One region of the Corynebacterium sp. NPDC060344 genome, then DNA from elsewhere that is predicted to be linked to it. Evidence: riboswitches for the same ligand, from Rfam matches in the RefSeq annotation. Region 1 holds a riboswitch; the other holds the start of a gene.
The links. Region 1 has a riboswitch for cyclic di-AMP ahead of ACFWGD_RS12035 (transglycosylase family protein). Riboswitches for the same ligand answer to the same signal wherever they lie in the genome.

Region 1 (7,926 bases):
GTGCGCTGTCGCCGGGGACCAGGGCGACTTCGCTGACGGTGATGTGGTCGGTGCCCGGCGCGCACGCCAGCACCACGTGCCATTCCCATCCCCGGTAGCCCGGCAGCTCCGCGGCGAAGTTGTGCACGGCCACCCCCGGGTGGGTGACGTTGACGCCGACGTGGCCGCCCGCGGGGCCCTCGTCCATGTCGTCGACGGCGGCGCGGGCGATGCCGACGGCCCGGTCGCCCAACAGGGGGCCGCGGGAGCGGCGGCGATTGCGGGAACGGCGGCGTCGGTTGTCTGTCACACGGGCCATTCTAGAGTGGGGTGCATGAAGCTCAGCGCGAAGGCCGCCTCCGCCGGCCTCCTGTCGTCCGTGTTCCTCCTCGCGGGCTGTTCCGGTGGGTCGCTTGACGACGCCCCGGCGGGATCCCCCTCCCCCGTGCCCGTGGAGAACACCGCCGGCGCCGACCGGGGCGGGAGCGTGGCCGAGGCCGCCGGGATCCCCGAGCTGGGCATCGAGGTCGTCGCGGAGCACCCGTTCGACGACCGCGCCTTCACGCAGGGCCTGGAGATCGACGACGACGGGTCGCTGCTCGTGGGCACCGGCCAGTGGGGCGAGTCGGCGATCTGGCGCGTGCCGGACTGGCGGGCGGGCTCGCCGGCGCAGGACCGGCACGACCTGCCGAAGGAATTCTTCGGCGAGGGCATCACGCGCGCCGGCGACGTGGTGTGGCAGTTGACGTGGCAGAAGGGCGTGGCGTTCGCCCGCGACGCCGTGACGCTGGAGGAGACCGGCCGCGCCGAATACGAGGGCGAGGGCTGGGGCCTGTGCGCCCAGGGCGACCGCCTGGTCATGTCCGACGGCTCGCACACGCTGACCTTCCGCGATCCCGCGACCTTCGCCGAAACCGGCCGGGTCGACGTCACCGCCGGCGAGGTGACGGTGGGCAACCTCAACGAACTCGAGTGCGTCGACGGCCCGGACGGCCCCGAAGTGTGGGCGAACCGGTGGCAGACCAACGACATCGTGCGCATCGACCCCGCCACCGGCGCGGTCACGGGCTTCGCCGATGCCACGGCGCTGGTCGATTCCCTCGATCCCGCGGCCCGCGCCCGCGCGGACGTGTTCAACGGCATCGCCCACGTCCCGGGCACCGACCACTTCCTGGTCACCGGCAAGTACTGGCCCACCTTGTTCGAGGTCCGGTTCACGCCCGCCGGTTAGCCGCCGTTAGACTGGCCCGCGGTTCGGGCGCCGGGCGGCGCCGGCCGGACGACGACGAAGGAGCGGGCCCGTGGCGGCGAAGGCGAATAAGAAGACCTGGCGGATCATCGGCGTGATCGTCGCGGTCGCGCTGTTCATCACGGGCCTGGTCCTGGTCCTCGACCGCGCCAACGACGGTGCCGTCGACGACCCCGCCGCGCTGACCATGACGGTGCGCGTGGGCGGCGAGGAGCTCGAGGTCTCCCCCTACCGCGTCTGCAACATCTTCGACCGCGGCGAGGACGCGTGCACCACCGACGACGCCGCCACCGCGCACGTGTCCATCGGACTTGAGGAGACCGCGGAGATCGAGGTCCCCGACGAGGTGTCCTCCGTGACGTGGGCCCTGCAGCGCTTCTACGCCGACGAGTCCGTCAACTCCGCCGACCGCAAGGAGCCGGGCGAATCGAAGACGGAGACCATCGCGGGCTCGGCGTCGGTCAACGGCGAGCGCACGCCGCTGGGCGTCGTCGAGGTGTCGTCCACGGTCGTCGGCTCCGATGACGCCGGCGAAGAGGTCGCCTACGGCGTCACCTGGTCCATCGTCAACGACGCCGGCCGGGAGTAACTCGGCTCCAGTTCCGCCTCAGTAACTCAGCGCCTCAGTGGTCCAGTTCGCGGGCCACGGCGCGCATGACCTCGGCCATCTGGTGGCCGTGCTTGCGGTCGGGGTACCGGCCGGAGCGCAGGTCGCGCTGGACGGTGGACTCGAGCATGGAGATCATGTCGGAGATCATGCCGTTGAGGTCCTCGGGCGAGTGGCGCTTGGCGGGGCGGCGGCCGGCGCCGGCGCGGCCGGAGCGCGGGGCCTCCTCGAGCACGGTGATGTGCAGCGCCTGCGGGCCCGGGCGGCCGTCGGCGTAGTCGTATTCGATGCGCTGGCCCTTGGCCAGTTCCTCGACGCCCTCCGGCAGCACGGCATGGCCGACGTAGACGTCGTCCCCGCCGGGGTTGGACACGAATCCGAAGCCGCGATCCTTGTCGTACCACTTGACCTTGCCGATGGGCACCGGGGCCACCTTCCTCTCGGTTCTCTCCGTCCCCCCGCGGTCACCGCGGGGCGGCTGAGCGGGCGGAACGGAACATGAAGTGAAACAACGAAGTATAGCCCACGGCCGATCAACCCCCGAAGATCACGGCATGATAACGTGACCTTGGTCACATTTCAGTTCTTCCCCATCCGCAACATGCCCCACATCATATGGGTTGACCAGCCAAAACGTCGTAAAGCACCTGCTTTTCGACGAAAAACCGCCGCCACCCCGCCAGTCCGGTTAACGTGACTATTCCGTTACCGACCGCTACCGTACGCAAACGACGCACCACGGCACCTCCGCCGCCCCTCGCCCAACCCCGTCCGGGACGGCACCACGGAGACCCGAGGCCAGCGAAAACTTCATGGACAACATCCTGATCGAGACGGGGTCGGGGAAACCACCGGCGCAAGCCGGCCGGGAAAGCGCCACATCGGCGCCCACCTCCCTGGGGTGAAGCCGGACCACCACGTCCGCCGGGCATCCCTTCCGCCCGAACCCGACAGCTAACCCCGACGGCGAATCACCGAAATCAACGAGAGGGAAACCACCACCATGGCCCGTCACGCCACCAAGAACCGCAGCTTCATCTCCACCTCCGCCAAGGTCGCCCTGACCGGCGCCATCCTCGGCGCCGGCGCCGCCATGGCCGCCCCGACCGCCACCGCCGCCCCGGATTCCGACTGGGATCGCCTGGCGGAGTGCGAGTCCGGCGGCAACTGGTCCATCAACACCGGCAACGGCTACTACGGCGGCCTGCAGTTCGCCGCCGGCACCTGGAACGGCTTCGGCGGCGGCGAGTTCGCCCCGACCGCCGACCAGGCCACCCGCGAAGAGCAGATCTACGTCGCCGAGAAGGTCCTCGCGCAGCAGGGCTGGGGCGCCTGGCCGGCCTGCTCCGCCAAGCTGGGCCTGAGCTCCGGCCCGACCGACCGCCCGCACCCGAGCTCCGCCGGCGCCGGCGTGAACTACGCCGCCCCGCAGGGCGAGCAGGCCCAGGCCCCGGCCGCCGCCCCGTCGCTCGACGCCGCCACCATCCAGGGCATCGTCGCCGACCTGCAGGCCGCCCGCACCATCGCGGACCTCAACGAGGTTCTCACCGATGCCCGCGCCATCGCCTCCGCCCAGGGCGTCGCCCTGCCGACCGAGGTCACCGGCCAGTACAACGAGATCCTGGAGAAGCTGCTGGCCAGCGTGCCGTCCATCCCGGGCGTCCCGTCCTTCGTCTAAGCACGCTCTCCCCGCGACCGGGCCCACCGGGCTCGAGTCCCGGGCTCCGACACCACGGAGCCACGAAAAAACCCGCCTTCCGGCGTGACCGGAGGCGGGTTTTTCGTATTCGGGAGAAGTGGGGCGCCAACTGGAAGAGCCCCATGCCCGGGCATGGCCAATGCCCGATGGGCACCCGTCGACGCCGGGTGACCATCGGGCTCGGACCTGAAGTTCGGGGCCCCGGGCCTACTTGTTGATGACCGTGGTCGGGTGGACGTAATGCAGGGTCTCCACCGGAACCGGGAACGTCGTGTCGCCGTAGGGCGAGTCGGCGCCGGCGTGGCGGGCGACGATTTCGGTGACGGGGTGCTCGCCCGGGGCGAGGTCCTGCGGCCAGCCCGGATCGACGTACTGGTTCTTCTTCTGAACGTTAGCCATGCTCATCATTATCTCAGAAACGGCGACGCCAGTCACCTTTCGCCCCGGCTAATGTGGGAACCGACATGACCCACGCCACCCCCTTCCCCCCGTTTCGCCGATGGCTGGCGGCCCGTTCCGACGGTTTCCTCGCCGACGTCCTGCGCCGCCGCCCCGATGCGCTGTCGCCGCCGCCCCGGTCCTCCGACGCGCTGGCCGGTCGACTGCAGCTGCGATCGTCCGTGCAGCGGGCACTGTCCGACGTCGACGCCCTGGGGCTGGCGCTGCTCGAAGCCGCGATCGATCTGGGCGGGGACGCCGAACCGGTGGCGGCGGCCGGCGTCGTCGACAAGCTCCGCGAGGACCTGTCGGCGGCCGGCGTGCCCGCGAAGGACCGGCCGACGATCGCGCACGCGCGCGAGGCCCTCGACGAGCTGCGGCGATCGGCCCTCATCCACGGCGACGGGCCCGGCGGCGCGGGGGCGTTTTCCGGGCGCTCGGCGCGCAAGACGCCCGGAAAGACGCCCGGGGAATGGGTCGACCATCTGCTCGTGGCCGACGAGGTCGTCGCCGCGCTGCCCGCCGGGTGGCGCCTGATCCCGCGCCCCGGCGAGCCGACCGGCGCCGAGCTGCGGGAGGCGCTGGCCGGCGCCGATGATCGCCAGCGCAAGCTGCTGGGCACCCTGGCCGACGCCGGCGGGCTGGGCACCACCCGCGACGCCGCGCCCGGCGCCGACCCCGCGCTGCCCGTGCCGCGCCTCATCGCCGCGGGGCTGCTGGAGCGCATCGACGAATCGACGGTGCGGCTGCCGGGCCGCGTCCGCGCCCTGCTGCGCGGGTCGGTGCCCCCGGACGGGCCGCCGGTGCTGCGGCCCGGGCCGGCCGACGCGGTGGAGCTGCGCGACCCCGACGGTGCCGCCGCCGGCGCGGCGCTGGAACTGCTGCGCACCGTCCGCGCCCTGCTGGAGCTGCTCGGCGAGCGGGCCGTGCCCACGCTCAAGGACGGCACCGTCGGAGTGCGCGAACATCGCCGCCTCGTCGACGCCCTGGGCATCGGCGACCTGGAGCTCGCCCGCGTCATCGCCATCGCGTCGGCGGCCGGCCTGATCCACGTGGGCACCCCGCGCCCGCTGCCGGAGGACGATTCCGGGGGCGACTACCTCGCGCCGACCTCGGTGGCCGACGGGTTCCTCGAGGACGGCGCCGCGCAGCGCTGGGCCCGCCTCATCGTCGGCTGGCTCGCGTCCGAGGAGGCCCCGTGGCTGGTCGGCGCCGATGGCCCGACCGGCAAGCCGCTGGCCCTGCTGTCCCCCGACGCCCGGCGCGCCGGCGCCCCGGAGCTGCGGATGCGCGTGCTGCGCCTGCTGTGCGAGGGCACCTCCCCCGGTTCCGGCATCCCGGACGTCCGCGCGCGGTTCAACGCCCGCGCCCCGATCGCGTCGTCGCATTGCCCCGACGACGTCCTGGCCGAGATCCTCTCCGAGTTCGCCGTGCTGGGCCTGGCGGTGCCGGCCGGCGGTGGCGCCGGGTCCGTCATCGGGGCCGGGGCGTCCGCGGCGGGCAGGGCGGCGGTGGGCAAGGTCGGGGAGCTTCACGACGACGGCGATCTGGCCGGCGCCCTGGCCTCCTCATTGCCGGCGCCGGCGACGCAGTTCATCGTGCAGGCCGACCTGACGCTGCTGGTGCCGGGGCCGGCCGACGGCGCGTTCCTGGAGACGCTGGAGTCCTTCACCGATCTGGAATCGCCCGGCCTGGCCAGCGTCCACCGCATCTCGGAGGAGTCGGTGCGCCGCGCGCTCGACGCCGGGACGTCGGCGGCCGACCTCCACGGGTTCCTGTCCGACCGCGCGATGGGCGAGGTGCCGCAGTCGGTGACCTACCTCATCGACGACGTCGCCCGCCGCCACGGCCGGTTGCGCGGCGGCCCGGCGGCGGCGTACCTGCGGTGCGAGGACCCGGCGCTGCTGGCGCAGGTGCTGGCGGATCCGGTGGCCGAGCGCCTCGGCCTGCGCCGGTTGGCGGACACCGTCGCGATCTGCCAGGCCACCCCGCCGGCGATGATCGCCGCCCTGCGCGACGCCGGGCTGTCGGCCATCGCCGAGGATCCGCTGGGCGCCGCACTCGACCTGCGCCCGGAGCGGTTCCGGGTGCCGGAGGCCCCGCGCCGCCCGGCCGCGCCCGCCCGCGCCGACGACGGCCGGATCAGCCAGGCGCTGCAATCCATCCAGGCCGGCGACCGGGCTGCGGACACCGGCGACGGCACGCGCATCGGCATGGACGACGACCCCGCCACCGGCGCGGCCGCCCAGGCGCTGCTGCACCGCGCCGCCCGCTCCGGGCTCGACGTGACCATCGGGTTCGTCGACCGCAACGGCCGGGCCGGCCGCAGGCGCGTGCGCCCGGTGACGGTGTCGGGCGGCCAGGTCGACGCGGTCGACCCCGCGACGGGCCAGGTGCTGCGCTTCCTGCTGCACCGCGTGACGGAGGTCGTCCTCGACGCATGACGCCCACCGCGTCATAATGGGGTTTTGGCGCGTTTCGGCCCCGGGCGGGCCGCACGCGAGTCTTTTCCCCAACCGGAAGCAGTGGTGATGCCCCATGTCCTTCGGCGACGGCCCCCTCATCGTCCAGTCCGACAAGACGGTCCTCCTCGAGATCGACCACGCCGACGCGGACGCCGCCCGCGCGGCGCTGGCCCCCTTCGCCGAGCTGGAGCGGGCCCCGGAGCACATCCACACCTACCGGATCACGCCGCTGGCCCTGTGGAACGCCCGCGCCGCCGGCCACGACGCCGAGCAGGTCGTCGACGTGCTGGAGAAGTACTCGCGCTTCCCGGTGCCGCAGGCGCTGCTCATCGACGTCGCGGAGACCATGGACCGCTACGGGCGGCTGACGCTGTCCAAGCACCCCGCTCACGGCCTGGTGCTCGAGTCGAAGGACCCGGCGGTGCTGGCGGAGATCACCCGCCACAAGAAGATCCGCCCGATGCTCGGCGAGGAGATCGACGCCGACACGTGGACGGTCCACCCCTCCGAGCGCGGGCGCATCAAGCAGGAGCTGCTCAAGGTCGGCTGGCCGGCGGGCGACACCGCCGGCTACGTCGACGGCGAGGCCCACGACATCGAGTGGGTCGGCGAGCACGACGCGTGGGAGCTGCGCGACTACCAGCGCCACGCCGCCGATTCCTTCCGCGACGGCGGCTCCGGCGTGGTGGTCCTGCCCTGCGGCGCGGGCAAGACCATCGTCGGCGCGGCCGCGATGGTCGACGCCAACCGCACCACCCTGATCCTGGTGACCAACACCGTCGCCGGCCGCCAGTGGCGCGACGAGCTGCTGCGCCGCACCTCGCTGACCGAGGACGAGATCGGCGAGTACTCGGGCGAGCGCAAGGAGATCCGCCCGGTGACCATCGCCACCTACCAGGTGGTCACCCGCAAGACGAAGGGCGAGTTCCGCGCCCTGGAACTATTCGATTCCCGGGACTGGGGCCTGATCATCTACGACGAGGTCCACCTCCTGCCGGCCCCGGTGTTCCGCATGAGCGCCGACCTGCAGTCCCGCCGCCGCCTGGGCCTGACGGCGACGCTGGTGCGCGAGGACGGCCGTGAGGGCGACGTCTTCAGCCTCATCGGGCCGAAGCGCTACGACGCCCCGTGGAAGGACATCGAGGCGCAGGGCTGGATCGCCCCGGCCGACTGCATCGAGGTCCGCGTCACCCTCACCGAAGCCGAGCGCATGGTCTACGCCACCGCCGAAGCGACGGACCGCTATCGCCTCGCCGCCACGTCGCCCACGAAGATCCCGGTCGTCGAAAAGCTCCTGGACCGACACCCCGGCGAGCCGACCCTGGTCATCGGCGCCTACCTGGACCAGCTCGAGGAGCTGGGCCGGGCGCTCGACGCGCCGGTCATCGACGGCAAGACCCCGAACAAGCGCAGGGAGGAGCTTTTCGACGCCTTCCGCTCCGGCGAGCTGACCACCCTCGTGGTGTCGAAGGTGGCCAACTTCTCCATC
Region 2 (7,926 bases), on a different contig from region 1:
CGGTGGTGCCCGTCGCCCATTCCGGGTAGGCGGGAACGTCGCCGACGACGTCGAGGATCCGCTCCCGAGGGGCGTTGATCAGGATCTGTCCCTGCGTTCGGTCGCTCATGCCCTCCGAGATTACCCGCGGGGCGCGGCGCCTGCGAGGATCTTGCGCAGGCGGGCGCCCATGACCTCCCAGGTCCAATGCTTGACGACGTGCCGCCGCCCACGCTCCCCCATCTCCCGCGCGCGTTCGCCGTCGGAGCAGATCGACGTGATCGCCCCGGCCAGGGCGCGGGTGTCGCGGCCGGAGACCACCAGGCCGGTGACGCCGTCGACGACGGTTTCCGGCGCGCCGCCGGAGTCGCCGGCGATGACGGGCACGCCGCAGGCCTGGGCCTCCAGGTACACGATGCCCAGCCCCTCGACGTCGAGGCCGCGGCCGCGGGTGCGGGCGGGCATGGCGAAGACGGTGGCGGCATTGTAGTGGTCCGGCAGCTCGCCGAAGGGCACCGGGCCGGTGAAGATGATGCGGTCGTCCACGCCGGAAGCCTCGGCCATCGCGTCGAGCTTCTCCCGGTACGGGCCGGCGCCGACGATCATGAGGCGGGCCTCCGGCAGTGCTTCGGCGACCGCCGGCATGGCCGCGATGAGCGAGTCCTGCCCCTTGCGCGCCACCAGGCGGGAAATGCACACGATCAGCGGCTGATCGGCGGCGATGCCGTGGCGCGCGCGGATCCGGGCGCCCGCTTCCGCGTCAGGCCGGAAGCGTTCGACGTCGACGCCCGACGGCAGGCGCTCGAAGGCCGTGCGGGGGCCGAAGGCGGCGGCGAACCGGTTGCGGGTGTACGAGGAAATGTAGGTGACCACGTCGGAACCGTCGCCGATGATCCGCAGGGCGCGCCGCGACACGGGCAGCATGGACCAGCCGACCTCGTGGCCGTGCGTGGTGGAGATGATCCGCCGTGCCCCCGCCCTTCGGCACGCGCGCGCCAACAGCCCCATCGGGGCCGCCGCGCCGAACCACACGACGTCGATGTCCTCGTCGGCGATGATCTTCGCCGCCGCCCGCGCCACGTGCGGCAACGGCAGCAGGACCCGATCGCGCAGGCGGTGGACCCGGTACGGCAGCGCCGCATCGTGGTCGCGGGTGGCCTCGCCGGGAATCCGCGTCGACGCCAGCACCGTCAGCGACGACGGATCGAGCGTGCCGCAGAAGTCCCTCAGGTACGACTCGATGCCGCCCTGGCGGGGCGGGAAGTCGTTGGTGATCAGGAGGACGCGGCCGTGGGTGCCGCGGTGGGCGTCGTCAAGCACGGGCGTCCGCCCCAACTACAGCCATCCCCGCCGCAGCCGGTCAGTAACGGACGGCGCCCTGGTAGGGGCCGCCCTGCTCGATCGGGACGACCTGCACCGGCACGCCGTACGTCGAGGCGTGGATGATCATGCCGTTGCCCACGTACATGCCCACGTGCGTGATGCCCTCGTAGAAGCCGATGAGGTCACCCGGCTGCAGCTGATCGCGGCTCACCGGCGTGCCGCCCGCGAGCTGCGCCTGCGACGTGCGCGGGATGGACTTGCCCAGCTGCTGGTACGCCCAGTACATCAGGCCCGAGCAGTCGAACGCGTCGGGGCCGGCGGCGCCCCACGAGTACGGGGAGCCGACCTTGGTCATCGCGGCGTCGACCGCGCCCGAGGAGCCGAGCAGCATGCCCAGGCCATCGGTGATCGGGTTGTCCTTAGCGCGCCAGGCGGCCAGCTCGTCCGGCGACAGCGAATCGACGCGGTCGCGGACCTCCTGCGTGCGGCGCTCCAGCTCGCCGGACTTCTTCTCCAGCTCACCGCGCTGGCGCTCCAGGGCGCCCAGCTGCACGCCGGCGACCGCACGGGCCGACGCCGCGCGGGCGAAACCGTCGGCCGCCTCGCGCTGGCGCTTGGCCACCTCCGACAGCGTGCCCTCCTTGTCGCGCGACAGGCGGTTGACGTAGGAGGACCGGTCCAGCGCATCCTGGGCGTCGCTCGAACCGATGACGGCGGTGATCGGGTCGACGACGTCGCCGCGCATGCGCTGGCGGGCGAACCGCGAAATGTCGTCGCGGTGGCGGTCCAGCTCGCCGCGGGACTCCTCCGCCAGGCGGGTCGCCTGCTCGACCTCGCCCTGCAGCTTGAGCACGAGTTCCTCTTGCTTGACGACGTCGCCGTCCAGCCGCAGGACCTCCTGCGAATTCTCCTCGGTCTCCCGGGAGAGCTTCTCCAGGTCCGCGATGATGGCGTCGGCCGTGAGCTCCTGCGCCACGGCGGACGGGACGATGGCCGCCGAAGCGGAGAGGGTCGCCGCCACGGTCGTGGAGGCGATCAAACGACGGAGATGGGTCCTGCGGTGCTGCACGGTGCGGGATGGCCTTTCGAAACCGGGATTCCGGATCCGGTTCCTCGCGCGGTGGCGCGGGCCGGGGAATCTGCTGCATGCCCTGGTCGGATGGGCATTGTCGCGATGAACTTTAACAACCGCCCGGGCGCCGGGCGAATCACTTGGGAGTGATTCCGCGAACATTCTGCACGGGACGTGAAACGTGAGGTCAGCTGTGACGGAAGTGACCGACAGGTACCCCCGGGTGACACGGGTTCCGCAATCGTCACGGTCCGCGAAAGCCACGCCCCGCGGGAACCCGGCGCCCAGAAGCCGCGCCCCGCAAAAGCCATGAGGCGGGGCCCGGGAGAATTCCCGTGGCCCCGCCCGTCATGGCAGGAGTGTCGAGCGCTGGTTAGAAGCGGACGACGGAGTGGACCGGCATGTAGTCGATGCTGGCCTCGTGAACGTTCTGGCCGGCCTGCGGCGCGTGGATGACGTTGTTGCCGCCCGAGAAGATGCCCACGTGGGTGGCGCCCGGGTAGAACACGACGATGTCGCCGAGCTGCTTGCCGGCCATGCCGACCGACTGGCCGCCGTTGGCCTGGGCCTGCGAGGTGCGCGGGATGGACTTGCCGACCTGCGCGTAGGACCAGGAGGTCAGGCCGGAGCAGTCGAAGCCGCCGGGCTGGGTGCCGCCCCACACGTACGGGGTGCCGATCTGCGAGCGCGCGGCGTCGACGATCTTCTGGCCGGTGGAGACGACCGGCGCGGCGGCCGGGGCGAAGGCGGTGGAGCGATCGGTGATCGACTCGATGCCCTGCGCGGCACCCGGGATGGCGTCGGCGATGCCCTGGATGTTCTCGACGCCCGGGACGTCGATGGAACCGACGCCCGGGATGGCGACCGGCGCGGCCGAGGCGGTCGGCGCGGTCAGGGCGGTGATGCCGGCGACGGTGGCGCCGAAGGCGGCGGCGTTGCGGGCGATGTTGGAACGGCGCTGGTGCTTACCCATGATGAAAAACTCCGTGTTCTCTTCCAGTTTCGTGCCGACCGGGTTAGCTGACGGGTTCGGGAGCAATGGAAGTTCTCCCTACCCTCCGGCTCTCGCCGGTGGGATTCACCCCAGTGAAAGGAGTGGGTCCCCGGTTCGGCGTCCTCGCGGGCGCCGATTAGGCTTGGTTTCCTGCCATGAGCGGCACCTCTTGGAGGACCCCGCTTCAATGTCTCGGCAAGATTACGAAATGGGCACGGATCTTGTCCAGCCGACGCGCCAAGACCGTTTCGAAATCGCTCCGTTATCGGCATGCACCCCAATCTGTTACCGGTCCGTTATGAAGCGGCGCCGATGTGAACGTTTTCAGTGTCACGCGCCGAGACCCAACCGAGACCTGCAGGTTTGCGACACTTCGCCGTCACGCGTTACGACGGCCCCTTCGAGGGGCGAAGGTACTGAATCCACAGTTATGTGAAACGCGTCACATTTTGTGATTCCACTACCGTTGACGGCTCAACTTTCACACCGGCCACAGTGTTCACGGTCGATCCGTCGCAAAGCCTAGAATCGGGCGGGTGACCGACGCCGACCCCCTCCAGCTCTCCTTCGCCGACGCCTCCCCCGGCGATGGCGCGGGCCGGGTGCCCGAGGAGCTGGGGCTCGGCGAGACGACGTTCGTGGTCGTCGACCTGGAGACCACCGGCATGCGCGCCGGGGACGACCACATCATCGAGATCGGCGCCGTGCGCGTGCGCGGCGGGGTCGAGGAGGGCCGGTTCAGCGAGCTCATCGACCCCGGGATGCCGCTGCCCTCCTTCATCACGGAGTTGACCGGCATCAAGGACGCCGACCTCGACGGCGCGCCGCAGCTGGGCACGGTGCTGCCCCGGTTCCTCGAATTCGCCCGCGGTGCGGTGTGGGTGGCCCACAACGCGTCGTTCGACATCGGTTTCCTCCGGGCGTCGTGCGAGCAGCTGGGGCTGCGGTGGCCGGCGCCGACGGTCGTCGACACGCTGCAGCTCGCCCGGCGCCTGCTGGACCGCAAGCGCACGGGCAGTTTCCGGCTCGGAGACCTGGCCCGCTACGTCGGGGCGGAGGTGACCCCGAACCACCGCGCGCTCGACGATGCGGCGGCGACGGTCGACGTCCTCCACTTCCTCATCGAGCGGCTCGCCGGCCATTCCGTGGGCACCGTCGGCGAACTCGAGCACTTCTCCCCCGACGTCGACCCGGCGCTGCGCGAGAAGAAGACCCTCATCGCCGACGCGCCCCACGCCCCCGGCGTCTACGTGTTCCGGGGCGCCGCGGGCGAGCCCTTATATATAGGAACCGCGGTGGACTTGCGCCGCAGGCTGCTGCAGTACTTCACCGGGGCCGATCCGCGGCGGCGCATGAAGGAAATGGTCATGCTCGCCGAGTCCGTCGACATGGCCGAATGCGCCCACGGGATGGAGGCCGAGGTCCGCGAGGCCCGCCTGCTCGCCGCGGCGCGTCCCCCGTACAACCGGCAGCGCAAGGAACCGGGCCGCGGATGGTACCTCAACCCTCCGGCGAAAAAGGGCGGGCCGAAGGTCTCCCGGGTCGCGGACGGCGACGACGCGATCGGGCCATTCCGCACGCGCAACGCCGCCCAGTCGACGAAGGAGACGCTGGACCTCGACGCCGACTCGTTCCCGACCATCGCCGAAGAACTCCGTGCGGGCGGCGCCTCGCTCATCGAGCGGCTCATCGCCGACGTGACGGCGGCGTCCGAGGAAGGCCGGTATCGCCGGGCGGCGTTCTTGCGCGACATCACGGCGGATCTGATCCTCGCGCTCGATTCGCGGCAGCGCCTCGGCGCCCTCGCCGCCGTCCCGCAGTTGCAGGCGGCGTTTCCCGATGGCCGCGGCGGCTGGAACCTGGCCGTCGTCCGCCACGGCCGGCTCGCCGCGGCGGGCCGGTCGCCGCGCGGGGCCGACGCGGCGCACATCGCGGGGCTGTTGTCGCAGTCGGCCGAGACGGTCATCCCCGGCGATGGCCCCTACCGCGGGGCCAATCCCCACGAGTTGCGGGTGGTGCTCAACTGGTTGCTTCGCGACGACGTCCGCATCGGCCCCACCGACGCACCCTGGATCTCCCCCGCCGAGGGCGCCGGCCGGTGGCGCGAGTGGGCCACCGCAGCGGTGGCGGCGCGGAAGAGCTGACCCCGCACTAGACCTGACCCGCGCAAGACCTGACCCCGCGCAGCCGCGCCCTTATATAAAGACTCGGCGCGAATTGGTGACTCAGCGCGCGGCCGCGACTGGCACCGGGAAGTCGGTGCCCGGAAGGGCTCAGCGCGCCGTGGCGGCGGCGACGATCTCGGCGCAGCGGCCGGAGTCGAGGGTTTCGCGGACGTCGGCGAGGGCCCGGGTCATCGCGGACTTCAAATCGCCGCCCTCCAGGCCGCGCGCCGCGACGAGGGCCGCCGCGGAGTTGAGCAGCACCGCATCCCGGATCGGGCCGCGCAGCTCGCCGTTCCACACCTTGAGGGCGACGTCGGCGTTGTAGCTCGGCTCGCCGCCGCGCAGCGAATCGGCCGGGGCGAACTCCATGCCGTAGTCGCGCGGGTCGATGACGTCCTCGGTGACCGCGCCACCGTCGACGACGAAAACGCGCGACGTGCCGGTGACCGTGATCTCGTCGAGGCCATCGGATCCCCGGACGACGAGGACGCGCTGCCCGCGGCGGGCGAACGCGCCGGCCATCGTCTCCATCTGGTCCTCGAAGGCGCAGCCGATCAGGCTGCTCGCCGGCTGGGCCGGGTTGGTCAGCGGGCCAAGGAGGTTGAACAGGGTCGGCACGCCCAGCTGCGAGCGGACCGGGCCTGCGTACCGCATGGCCGGGTGGTACGTCGCGGCGAACAGGAAGCGGAGGCTGAAGTCGGGGTGCTCCGGCGAGGACACGTGGCCGTCGGCGATGTCGATGCCCAGCGCCTCGAGCATGTCCGCGCCGCCGGACTTCGACGACGCCGCGCGGTTGCCGTGCTTGAGCACCGGCGTGCCCGACGCCGCCACGACGACCGACGACATCGTGGAGATGTTGACCGTGTGCGCCCCGTCCCCGCCCGTGCCGACGATGTCCACCGCGCCGGTGGCATTCGGCACCCCGGCATCGGCGGCGTGGGCCAGCATGCCGGTGGCCGCGGCGTCGAGCTCGGCGGCGGTGATGCCCTTGGCGAACAGCCCGAAGGCGAACGCGGCGATCTGCGCATCGACGGCCTGGCCGGTCATGATCTGGTCCATGGCGAAGCGGATGCCCTCGGCGGAGACCTCGCGGCGGGCGCCGATGGTGCCCAGCACGTCGCGCCAATCTGCCCGGCTCGGGTTAACGGTCTGCTGGGTCATGCATCGCTCCTTCTTATTCACCTTGCTTTTCGACGACCACATGCGCGGGCCGCCACCCGTTGAATATTACGGCGCACCGCGGCAGCCCGCCGCCGCCGGGTGCATGTGACGCACATCATGACGGCGCCGCGCGCCAAACCGGGCCAACCGCCCCCGCCCACCTTCCCCACCTTCTATGCTCATGTGATCATCAGCTAGCATGGCTGGAACACGATGTGAGCGGGCCCGACCGGGAATGGACCGGAGGGGATCGGGCCGCTGCCCGCACGGGGGCCGGACGAGGGGAACCGGGGGCCGTCGCAAAGCAACCGGAGAAGTTCCCGGCGACCGGAAAAATTAGTGGAACTCTCAGGAACCAGAACCAGCCACCTGGGGTTTTGCAAAAAACTTTCCCAAAACGGGGGTTGCAACGTGACTCTTCCTTAAGAACAGGCCATACTGTCTAACGTGACGAGCGCAGTTGAAAACACAGGTATGACAGCACCACGTCGTGCCGCGACACTGAACCGACCGAACATGGTCAGTGTCGGGACGATCGTGTTCCTGTCTCAGGAATTGATGTTCTTCGCCGGCCTGTTCGCGATGTACTTCGTATCGCGCGCAAATGGCCAGGGAGAATCGTGGGATTGGGGTACCGGCCACCTCAACGTCCCGTACGCACTGGTGATCACCGTGATCCTGGTGTCGTCTTCGTTCACCGCCCAGTGGGGCGTGTTCGCGGCCGAGCGGGGCGACGTGTTCGCCCTGCGCAGGTGGTATGCCCTTTCGACGCTGCTGGGCGGGATCTTCCTGATCGGCCAGGCGTACGAGTACGTGACCCTGGTCGGCCACGGGCTCACCATCCAGAACTCGATCTACGGTTCGGTCTTCTTCATCACCACCGGCTTCCACGCCGCGCACGTCCTCGCGGGCGCCGTGGCGTTCGTCGTGGTGCTGATCCGTACCTTCAAGTCGAAGTTCACCCCGGCGCAGGCGACGGCCGCCATCGTGGTCTCGTACTACTGGCACTTCGTCGACGTCGTGTGGATCGGCCTGTTCATCACCATCTACTTCATCCAGTAGGCCGTAACGGCCGACACCCCCGGTGCGGCCTACTACAGCCATCCACTTTCCACGCACAACAAAGGGAAAAAGATGGAAAACCATAACCCCGCAGCTGAGGACCGCACGTCCTCCGCGGCGGCCGGCCGCAAGGCCAAGGGCCGCCGCAAGATGCGCCGCACCGTCTCCGG

Region 2: another riboswitch for cyclic di-AMP. It lies ahead of ACFWGD_RS03675 (C40 family peptidase); the one in region 1 lies ahead of ACFWGD_RS12035 (transglycosylase family protein).

Annotation. Positions count from the first base shown of each region.
Region 1 covers NZ_JBHXCS010000013.1:3,548-11,473, reverse strand. The annotation lists gene ACFWGD_RS12055 (DUF3027 domain-containing protein) at 1-298, opposite strand, end outside; gene ACFWGD_RS12050 (glutaminyl-peptide cyclotransferase) at 314-1,210, shown strand; gene ACFWGD_RS12045 (DUF2771 family protein) at 1,281-1,817, shown strand; gene ACFWGD_RS12040 (cold-shock protein) at 1,852-2,259, opposite strand; cyclic di-AMP (ydaO/yuaA leader) riboswitch at 2,640-2,819, shown strand; gene ACFWGD_RS12035 (transglycosylase family protein) at 2,839-3,513, shown strand; gene ACFWGD_RS12030 (hypothetical protein) at 3,742-3,933, opposite strand; gene ACFWGD_RS12025 (helicase-associated domain-containing protein) at 3,999-6,416, shown strand; gene ACFWGD_RS12020 (DNA repair helicase XPB) at 6,511-7,926, shown strand, end outside.
Region 2 covers NZ_JBHXCS010000002.1:196,493-204,418, forward strand. The annotation lists gene ACFWGD_RS03660 (SRPBCC family protein) at 1-109, opposite strand, end outside; gene ACFWGD_RS03665 (glycosyltransferase family 4 protein) at 121-1,299, opposite strand; gene ACFWGD_RS03670 (NlpC/P60 family protein) at 1,340-2,371, opposite strand; gene ACFWGD_RS03675 (C40 family peptidase) at 2,748-3,347, opposite strand; cyclic di-AMP (ydaO/yuaA leader) riboswitch at 3,364-3,521, opposite strand; gene ACFWGD_RS03680 (DEDD exonuclease domain-containing protein) at 3,905-5,512, shown strand; gene trpD (anthranilate phosphoribosyltransferase) at 5,642-6,694, opposite strand; gene ACFWGD_RS03690 (heme-copper oxidase subunit III) at 7,142-7,756, shown strand; gene ACFWGD_RS03695 (c-type cytochrome) at 7,829-7,926, shown strand, end outside.